DNA from 2 places in the Lysinibacillus sp. FSL M8-0134 genome. Region 1 is predicted to be linked to the other one. Evidence: riboswitches for the same ligand, from Rfam matches in the RefSeq annotation. Region 1 holds a riboswitch; the other holds the start of a gene.
The links. Region 1 has a riboswitch for cyclic di-GMP ahead of MKY49_RS19565 (methyl-accepting chemotaxis protein). Riboswitches for the same ligand answer to the same signal wherever they lie in the genome.
Positions count from the first base shown of each region.

Region 2: another riboswitch for cyclic di-GMP. It lies ahead of MKY49_RS14055 (amidase); the one in region 1 lies ahead of MKY49_RS19565 (methyl-accepting chemotaxis protein).

Region 1 is NZ_JBBPAJ010000001.1:3,830,735-3,836,254, reverse strand. It holds gene MKY49_RS19585 (MFS transporter) at 1-794, shown strand, start outside; gene MKY49_RS19580 (alpha/beta-type small acid-soluble spore protein) at 869-1,072, opposite strand; gene MKY49_RS19575 (DUF1456 family protein) at 1,256-1,750, shown strand; gene MKY49_RS19570 (hypothetical protein) at 1,900-2,094, shown strand; cyclic di-GMP riboswitch class I at 2,323-2,408, shown strand; gene MKY49_RS19565 (methyl-accepting chemotaxis protein) at 2,516-4,267, shown strand; gene MKY49_RS19560 (SDR family NAD(P)-dependent oxidoreductase) at 4,257-5,009, shown strand; gene MKY49_RS19555 (sodium:solute symporter family protein) at 5,032-5,520, shown strand, end outside.
Region 2 is NZ_JBBPAJ010000001.1:2,743,802-2,749,321, forward strand. It holds gene MKY49_RS14045 (saccharopine dehydrogenase family protein) at 116-1,345, shown strand; gene nspC (carboxynorspermidine decarboxylase) at 1,342-2,481, shown strand; gene MKY49_RS14055 (amidase) at 2,527-3,408, opposite strand; cyclic di-GMP riboswitch class I at 3,452-3,543, opposite strand; gene MKY49_RS14060 (chemotaxis protein CheW) at 3,681-4,169, opposite strand; gene MKY49_RS14065 (M20/M25/M40 family metallo-hydrolase) at 4,195-5,310, opposite strand; gene MKY49_RS14070 (hypothetical protein) at 5,447-5,520, opposite strand, start outside.

The DNA of each region.
Region 1 (5,520 bases):
TAAGTGTAGGAGCACAATATGGGGTTATATTAGCAGCATTATTAAGTGCCATCATTTTACCAACTTTAGGATGGAGAGCATTATTCTTCGTTGGGTTATTACCAGTGATCTTCGCCTTTATTGTTCGTAAAAATCTGGAGGAATCACCAGAATGGTTAGCATCGCAGAAAAAAGATAATAACAAGCAAGAGAAGGGAAAACTAGCTCAGTTATTTGCTTCTCCACGCATTACACTAACGACTCTTTCTCTAATTTTAATGGCTACTGTTCAAATCGCAGGCTATAATGGTCTGATGATTTGGTTACCATCGATGCTACAGAAATCGCAAGGTTTATCTGTCTCAAGCTCAGCATTGTGGACAATTAGTACTGCCGTCGGGATGATAATTGGGATGCTGACATTTGGTAGATTTATGGATCGCTTTGGTGCGAAGCGATCGTTTGGTATCTTTTTATTAGCATCTGCTTGTGCAGTGTTCCTTTATTCCTTTGCCACTGGTGCAGCAGCTATATTAATTGGTGGTGCGGTTGTAGGATTCTTCTCTAACGGAATGTTTGCAGGGTATGGTGCATTAATTAGCAGCTTCTATCCAGTACAAATTCGCAGTACAGCAACAAACACGATATTTAACTTTGGTCGAGCTATTGGTGGATTTTCACCAATCTTTGTCGGCTATATTTTACAAAGCTATGATATGACAGTTGTAATGATTTACTTAGCAGCACTATATTGTATTTCCTTTATCGTTATGCTCACGCTTAAAAGCTCCAGCAAGGAAATGCAAACAGCATAATTTTTAAAATCACGAAAGAACGAATTCCACTTCTTCAAATGGGATTCGTTCTTTTCTTATTAGTTTTTAATTAATTATAGTAAACCTTTTGAACGTTTCTCAGCGATTTCTACAAGGCGTTTTGTAATTTCTCCTCCTACGGAACCATTTGCGCGAGAAGATGCTTCTGGCCCTAGCTGAACGCCAAACTCTTGTGCAATTTCGTATTTCATTTGATTGACAGCTTCATGTACACCAGGTACTAGAAGTTTATTTGAACTGCGGTTATTGTTAGCCATTTTTCTCACCTCCTTGAGTTTAGAATGGTTGCTAACGTATTTTTCATACATTTTAAAAGAAGGAAACGCACACGCTAATTGCTAACAACAACAACTTGTGGAAAGCTAGCAATAATCAGCAAACTCTCTGTTATAATAAAGCCTGGCTCATTTCTATAGTAGGAGTAAAAGGAGGACAATATAATGACGAATAATGATATTTTAATTCGCTTACGCTATGCACTAGATATAAAAAATGTTGATATGGTGGAAATTTTTAAATTAGGCGGACTCGACTATTCGAAAGAAGAAGTCTTAAATATGCTCATTAAGATTAATGATGAGGAAGAAGCGCCAGAAGAATACATCAAATGTAATAATAAAATGCTTGAAGCATTTTTAAATGGATTAATTACTTTTAAACGTGGACCACAAAAATCAAAAGATGGTCAGCCTGAAGGACCGCTACCTGTGACAGGCAAAGAAAGTCCAAATAATATGCTTTTAAAGAAAGTAAAAATTGCCTTAGCGTTAACAACAGAGGATATGCTCGAAATTTTATATGATGGTGGAATCAAAGTTACAAAAGGTGAATTAGGCGCTTTATTAAGAAATCCAAGCCATCGCAATTATAAAGAATGTGGCGATTCATTCGTTCGGAATTTTTTAAGAGGCTTAACATATAAGTATAGAGAATAAAGCATAAATGCCTTGTCAATAGAAATCAAAAAGTACCATTTTTTTCTTTAAATTTTGTTGACATTTTGTGACGAAATTGTGTACAATAAAATTATCACAAAATGTTCACAAAAAAGATGAAAAATGTTCACAAACAAAGGGGTGCTTGTATGATTTATTTTGACATCTTATTGGTAGCTATTGCATGTGTTACAATGCCTTTTATTGTTGCAGTAATGTTAGATATTTTTTATGCAGAACGAAAGAAAGTTCGTTTTTCATTACGACGTACTTCAGTTTGGTATATCACTATGTTTGCACTATCCTTTATACCATCTGTTTTACTTGTTACACAAAACGTATAATGTATTCAAACACTTAGGGGTAAGTGAAATGATGAAAAATAGACAGCTACAACGTTAAAAACAGTTGTAGCTGTTTTTCTTTATGAAAAGAAATGGTGAATGAATGCTTCACGTTGCTGTATTTTCAATCAATCAACCATTTGTTAACGAAGGGTAAAATAGTATAAAGTATGTATATTTTACCTGGATAGCATTGACTACTTTTACCTGCTGTGTTAATTTTGGGAGTGGAAATATAGGCAAATTTACTGAAAAGTAGAGACGCAAAGCTACAGGTCTAAGGCAATAATTGCTAGGATGGCTGGGTTGCAAAAGACTGCTAGTTATATCCATCAATTTCTAGTTTATGTTCTTTTATGCCTATTTCTTTTGAAATAGGTTATTTTTTTGCAAAAAAATCATTGTAAGGGGGAAAAAGATCATGAAGTTATTAAAAAATGCCTCATTAAAAAACAAACTTTTACTGACGGTTACAATTGTAGTGTTACTGCTCATCGCCATTATTACTTCGCAAAGTATTAGCGAATTAAATAATCGGATGACTGTCGACTTAGAGCAAGAGTTAAAAAGTGTTGGTTTATTGACAGCTATGAATTTAGATAGTGATGAAGTAAAAGATTTATTGTCTGAAAAAGGGGAAAAGAACGCTAAGTTTACAAAGATCCAAAAACAACTCGATATGATCCAGGAACAACAAGGTATTATGAGTTGGAGCTATATTTGGGACGTTCAAGATGAAGGTGGGGTCAACCCAATCGGTTATACAACCAATTTAAATGAGGTGTATGAAGCCGGTGAAATTTTTACTGATTTAGCGGATGAACATGTTGAAACAGCAAAGAAGGCTATTGAAAATAATAGTACGGAAGTAACTGATATTTTTGAAGATCCTTTTGGCTCTTGGAGAACCGTTTTTAGTCCAATTAAAGATGATAACGGACAACTGATTGCATTATTAGGAATTGATTACTCCGCTGATTATATTAATACGATAATTAAAACAAGTGTTATTAAACAAATTGTTATTGCCATTATCGGAATATTAATTTTATTAGTTTTAGTTTACATAATTATAGACCGTCTTTTAAAACCACTTAAAAAAGTAGTAAATGTTGCAAATCAAGTTGCCAATGGCGAATTAATCGATGTGGATTTAGATACGTCAAAAGATGAAATTGGAAAATTATCTGAGTCCATTCGTACAATGGTTGCTAATTTACAACATATTATTTTAAACATAAGAAATACTTCAAATCATGTTTCTTCAGCAGCCAATCAATTAACGGTACATGCTGGGGAGACGTATAATAGCTCCACAAATATTGCACAAGATATGAAACTAATCACTCAGAATGCTGAAGCTTCTATGACCATGACAGAAGAAACAGCTGCTGCAATGGAAGAGACAGCTACAGGTATCCAGCAAATTGCTGACTCTGCTAACACGGCTGCGGAATCTTCTATTTCTGCTTCGCAAGCCTCTGAACGAGGTAATCAAGTTGTACAGCAAGTTATTGCACAAATGGAATTAATTAATGATTCTGTTGAACAAATAGGGACAACAATTAATGGCTTACATGTCAATACGAAAAAAATAAGTGAAATTGTAAGCTTGATTACTGCTATTGCCGATCAAACAAATCTGTTAGCATTGAATGCCGCTATTGAAGCAGCACGAGCAGGTGAGCATGGTAAAGGCTTTGCTGTTGTAGCCGATGAGGTGAGACGTTTAGCTGAACAATCTTCACAGTCAGCAACAGAAATTTATAATCTAATTAGTTCTATTCAATCTGATTCTAACGCTTCGATAACTGTAATGGAGAAAGGGAAAGCGGATGTTAAAGTGGGTATGGCATTCACGAATGAAGTAGGAGAAATCTTTAAAGAAATTCTTACTTCATCAGAAGAAGTAGCTAGCCAAATACGTGAAATTTCGGCTGCCTCACAACAAATCTCTGCCTCATCAGAGGAAGTAGCGGCATCTGTCAATAATATTAAACAATCGGCAGAGCAGTCAGCAGAATTCTCTTCAAATGTTTCGAAATCTACACAAGAGCAATTATCTACAATGCAGGAAGTAAAGGATGCCTCTTCTTCATTAGGAAAAACAGCTGAAGAGCTACAAGGGCTTGTTGCAAAATTCAAATTGGAGAATGATCAGGATGGAAATTAACTTTACAGGTAAAAATGTATTAATTACTGGCTCAAGTAAAGGAATTGGCAAGGCCATTGCATTAGGCTTTGCTCAACATGGTGCGAATATTTTAATCAATTATATTGGGAATGAGCAAGAGGCAGAAGCTGTACGTGCTGAAGCAGAAAAGTTTGGTGTGAAAGCTTTAACTTTCCATGCCGATGTTTCTAACTCACAAGAAGTACAAGCGATGCATCAATTTATGGACGAGCACTTCGGGGAAATTGATATTCTTGTAAATAACGCCGGATTTGCACAGGGATCTAGCATTACAGATTTAACGGATGAACAGTGGGATAAAATGATTAAAGTTCATTTATATGGTTGCTTCTACAATTGCCGTGAAGCAGCTAAAAGAATGAAGGAACGCAATACAGGGAAAATCATCAATATATCATCCGATATTGGCAGCCTAGGTTGTGAGGAATTTACTCATTACTCAGCGGCAAAAGGCGCTATCAATGCTTTTACAAAGGCATTAGCTAGAGAGTTAGCACCTTCAATACTTGTCAACGCTGTTGCTCCTAGTGGAACATTTACGGACATTCTAAAAGAGTTTGGAGATAACTATGTGGAGGAAGAGTCCGCTAAATATCCATTAAAACGTTTAGCGCAACCTGAAGAGATTGCGAAAAGTGTGCTATTTTTAGCCTCTAATCATGCTGACTTCTATACAGGTCAAATTTTAACGCCTAATGGTGGAGTTGTGATGAACGGATAATGGAAAACTAAGGAGTACGACTATGTTAAACGTTATAATTTTTTGCTTATACTTACTATTTATCTATTACATTGGTTATAAAGGTTATAAGCGTGTCAACACAGCTGAGGATTTAATTGTCGCTGGCTGGAGTATGCCTCTTTCAGTTGTCACGGGGAGTTTAGTTGCTGCCTTACTAGCAGCTCCATTCTTTTTTGCGGCTGTAGGTTCAGGCTATACGAGCGGTGGCTTTGAGGGAACGGCAACAATGGGTGGTCTAGGGACTTGTATGATTCTTGGGTCACTCATTTGGACAAAGCCATTACGACGCTTAAAGGGTTGGACATTAGCAGATTACTATGGATTACGCTATGGCAGTAAAAAGCTAGGTGCGTATACTGGTATCGTAATGGCTATTGCTTTCGGTGTTTTTAATGCAGCTGCATTAACAGTTGGTGGGACGTATATTATTCAGCAACTATTACAAATTGATTTCATTCCGGCAGCGCTTTTATTTGTATCCTTAACTGCT
Region 2 (5,520 bases), 1.1 Mb from region 1:
TTGTAGAAAAACAAAATTTTTTGTAGAAAATTTTAAAACAATGATTGAGTACTATATCAAATTTCTGTATAATCAGCTTGTTTGACAATACTTTTATGAACTTGGGGGTAGACAATTGGGTAAAGCATTGATTATCGGAGCTGGCGGAGTTGCCAGTGTTGTGGTACACAAGTGTGTTCAAAATTCGGACGTATTTGAGGAAATTTGTATCGCAAGTAGAACTGTTTCAAAATGTGACGCTCTAAAAGAAAAACTAGACGGCGGAAAAACAAAAATTCATACTGCACAGGTAGACGCAGACAACACAGAAGAGGTTATTGAGCTTATAAAATCTTTCGGACCTGATGTTGTTATTAACGTTGCACTACCTTATCAGGACTTAACGATTATGGATGCTTGCTTAGCGACAGGTGTGCACTATGTGGATACTGCAAACTACGAGCCACCTGAAACGGCTAAATTTGAATATAAATGGCAATGGGCTTATAAAGAGAAGTTTGAAAAAGCTGGCTTAACTGCATTACTTGGTAGCGGTTTCGATCCAGGTGTTACAGGCGTTTTCACAGCTCATGCGCAAAAACATGAATTTGATGAAATCCACTATATCGATATCGTGGATGCAAATGCGGGAGATCATGGTTATCATTTCGCAACAAACTTCAACCCAGAAATTAACATTCGCGAAATTACAGCGAATGGTCGTTACTGGAAAGATGGTGAGTGGGTAGAAACTGCACCACTTGAGAAAAAAGAAGTTTATAACCTACCAGAAATCGGGCCAAAAGATATTTACCTTCTATACCATGAAGAGCTTGAATCACTAGCGAAAAATATCAAAGGTTTAAAACAAATCCGCTTCTGGATGACGTTCTCTGAAAAATACTTAACACACTTAAAAGTATTAGAAAACGTAGGTATGACATCAATTGAGCCGATCGAATTTGAAGGTCAAATGATTCAACCAATTCACTTCCTAAAAGCAGTATTACCAGATCCAGCTTCTCTTGGACCACGTACAAAAGGTAAAACAAATATCGGATGTATCATTCGCGGTCTAAAAGATGGCAAAGAAAAAACGTATTATGTTTACAATGTTTGTGATCACGAAGAGTGCTATAACGAGGTTGGTTCACAAGCGATTTCTTACACAACTGGTGTACCAGCTATGATCGGTGCAATGCTTGTGATGAATGGTCAATGGCGTAAACCGGGTGTTTGGAACGTGGAAGAGTTCGATCCAGATCCATTCATGGATGCACTAAATAAATGGGGTCTACCATGGCAAGAAAGCCATAACCCAGAATTACTTGACCTTGATTTAGATGCAAAGGAATTAAGCCGATGAAACCAATTGATTTTTCAAAAGTTCCATCCCCTTCCTATGTAGTGGATGAACGATTATTAACAAAAAATCTTGAGCTTTTAAAATCAATTCAAGATCGTACAGGCTGCCGAATTTTACTAGCCCTTAAAGGTTTCTCAATGCATTCAACATTCCCTTTAGTTGGGGAATATTTAGCAGGTATTACAGCCAGCTCACTACATGAGGCACGCCTGGGCTATGAAAAAATGGGCAAGGAAGTTCACGTTTATGCTCCTGCATATATTGAGCATGAAATGGACGAGCTTCTAGGATATGTGGATCACATTGTTTTTAACTCATTTAACCAATGGGCACAGTACAAGGATAAAGTGAAATCTGCAGGTAAAACAATTGAATGTGGTATTCGAGTAAATCCTGAGTACTCTGAAATTGAAACTGCGCTTTACGATCCTTGCTATACAAATTCCCGTCTTGGTACGACTTTAGCTAACTTCGATAAATCACAGCTTGACGGCATTGATGGCTTGCACTTCCATGCGATGTGTGAGCAAAACTCTGATACGTTAGAGCGTATTATTGAAGTAGTAGAAGAAAAGTTTGGTGATGTTTTACACCAAATGAAATGGTTAAACTTTGGTGGTGGCCACCATATTACACGTGAAGATTATGATGTAGAGAAACTTGTTCACATCATTAATTATATTCAAGAAAAGTATAACCTGCTTGTTTACCTAGAGCCAGGTGAAGCAGTAGCGCTTAATACAGGCTATTTAGTCGCTACAGTACTTGATATTCAAAAAAATGGGATGGACCTTGCTATTTTAGATACGTCAGCAACATGTCATATGCCTGACGTACTTGAAATGCCATACCGCCCAATGATCATTGGCTCTGGTCAAGCGAATGAATTCGCACACACATATCGCTTAGGTGGACTTACATGTCTTGCTGGTGATGTGATTGGCGATTATTCGTTTGAAGAGCCATTAAAACCAGGTGATCGACTTGTCTTCACAGATATGGCCCATTATTCAATGGTGAAAAACCATATGTTTAACGGCGTCAACCTCCCTTCTATCGTTTCTTATAATGATGAAGAAGGTATTAAAGTCATTCGTGAATTTAAATTCGAGGACTACAGCGGTCGACTATCCTAATACCAATAGAAAAGTCCTTCCAGTTTTACACTGGAAGGACTTTTTTTATGGCCGCATGATCATCCAATTCTCCACATAATGAATGGCTACTCCATGAAAAGCATCATTATTTGAAAAATGTTGCTGAACAAGTAAAAGCTGTTCATTCATATAGGCTTCTCCATTATCATAAAAAGTAATATTTTGCCCTTCCTCTGAAGCGCCTGTTTCTACACCAATTACAATCGATTTATTCACCATGGAAGCATAAGCGATTTCATGCTCAACAATAGAAATAATATCTTTTGCAGCATCGCGATAGGCCATGATCGTCACACTATCCACATGGTCAATGACCCAATCAGCTAATAACCCTTTTCCAAATTCGTTATGATACTGAACTTCATCAAACCAAAATGGCATATCTACTTCTAAAGTAAGTTGTAACTGATTTGCTTGCTCACTTGCTTTCATTATTAGTGTTTGATAGGATCCTATCGTTTGTGCTTGATGTGAGCTCCATCCACTATTTAAATAAGGTTCAACATCAAGATGAACCCCAGAAAATTGCTCAGATTCAGTTGAATTCTCATTATATGTATGTAACCAATTAAACAACTCGTCTTGGCTTCGACTACCCTCAGCTGAAACCCAGCTTGCAGCACCATCCAATGCATAAATGCGAATACCTTTGTCAGAAGCGTTGCTAATAAACTGCTTATAGTCATCGTTCGCTATGCCTTGATCGATTTGCAGATAAACCTTTTTAACATCGTTATGTTCTAAAAATAATAATATTTTTTCTTGGTCATCCATGATGAGGGATGTATCCCACAGCCACGTAGCCTTTTCCTGTGTAGCCATTGCATCAACCTTTCCACTTGATAAAGCTAATGAACTAATCATGATGACGATTAGTGCTGTCCACATTTTTAATTGTCTCTTCATACAAACTAACTCCATTCTACTCGCCACGGCTCCTAGAACAGAACCTGGCAACCTGACAATCATGCACTGAAAAAATAGTGTTTAGACTCATGGCTTTGCGTCCTTCCCTTTCGGTGAAGTTTGCCTTTTTCAGTTTTTTCTTACTCATTATCATACGCGGTTAGCAACGGTTTGTCTGTAGGTATAATGCATAATTGTCACATGTATGATCAGGTAAAAACGATAAAATACAGGTTAAATTTACTAGTCAAATATAAAAAAACGTAGAGTACTTAAGCCTCTACGTTTTCCTTTTCATTTTCAAGCATTTTGTGTAAATAATCGATAATTTCCCGAATGCCCTCTAATGAATTAACCAGTATTTTTGGATCAACATATGTTATCATACGATTTTCTAGATTAGCTACAGCTGTAAAGTAGCGCGTTTTACTATAATTGACAAGACCCAATTGTTGCAGTATGGAATCATCAAAATCAAGAATTTCACGAGCCTCTGTAACAAGTAATCCATAATTGACAACGTCCGTATTCATCACAATAATACGAGCAGTTGCTGTATTGGAGGAGCGGTTGTATAGTATTCGTTCAAAATCGAGAACGGGTACAAGCTCACCTCGAATTCTTGTAAAGCCTAGAAGATAGTTCGGTAAATGAGGAATAGGTGTTACATGCTCTAATTTTTCAATTGATATCGCTTGCTCTACAGGTACCGCATATTCCTCTGTCCCACAAGCAAAAACGACTGCTTTGACACTTTCCATGCGTTCACATCCTTCTATTCGACTGTTATTTTTTTGCAGATTCCTTGACGATTTCAACGAGTAAATCTGCTAATTTTTCTAATTCTTCGACTGGTATTTTTTCATTTGTTGTATGAATATCCTCGTATCCGACAGATAAATTCACTGTAGGAATACCAAATCCTGCGATCACATTCGCATCCGATCCTCCACCAGAAATACCTAATGTTGGTGTACGGTCAATATTGCGAACAGCTTCCATAGCAACCTGCACAACTTTATCTGTTTCTGTTACACGGAATCCAGGATACATAAGCTTCACTTCCACTTCTGCACGTGCGCCTAATGAAGCGGAAACCTGTTCAAATGTTTCCTGCATATGCTTTGTTTGGGCATCTAATTTAGCTTGATCAATGGAACGTGCTTCAGCTAGAATCGTCACTTCATCACATACGATATTCGTTGCTTGGCCACCTTCGAAGCGTCCAATATTAGCTGTCGTTTCCTCATCTAAACGCCCAAGCTTCATTTGAGCAATACACTTAGATGCTACTGTAATAGCGGAAATACCTTTTTCAGGAGCAACCCCAGCATGTGCCGTTTTGCCAATAATCTTTGCAAAAATTTTCGCTTGGAATGGTGCGGCTGTTACGATCCCACCTACTTTGCCATCACTATCCACCGCAAAGCCATACTTTGCTTTAATGTTAGATGGATCTAACTCTTTAGCACCAGCAAGACCGCTCTCTTCACCAGCGGTAATAATGAATTCTATATCTCCGTGCTCTATATCTTGCTCTTTTAATCGCTTGACCATCTCAAAGAGTGCTGCTAGGCCTGCCTTATCATCAGCACCTAAAATTGTCGTACCATCGGATACGATATAACCATCTTCACGCAGGGATGGTTGAATGCCTTTCCCTGGAACAACTGTATCCATATGAGAAGTAAAATAGATTGGCTCCACATCTAGAGTACCTTTTAAAGTGGCGATAATATTGCCTGCTCCATGTCCATTACGCGTATGTGCATCATCTTGGATGACTGTAAATCCAAGTGCAGTTAATTTATCTACAAGAATTGGTGCAATTACTTGTTCATACTTTGTTTCTGAATCAATTTGAACGAGCTCAAAAAACTCTTCTACTAAACGACTTGTCATGTTGTAAAACTCCCTTAGTTTACGTGTTCTTCCACGTTATAGTATACGTATTATTTTAGCACAACGTCAGAAGAGTTGAAATCACTTGAACAATCCGACAGACAAAAAGTCCGAGAAAAAAATCCTCAGACTTTCCTTAGACATTTAAAATAGCCTCTTTTTCTTCTATTATCGTTTGTAGATAGCTCACTGCTTTGTTATGTTTATCCC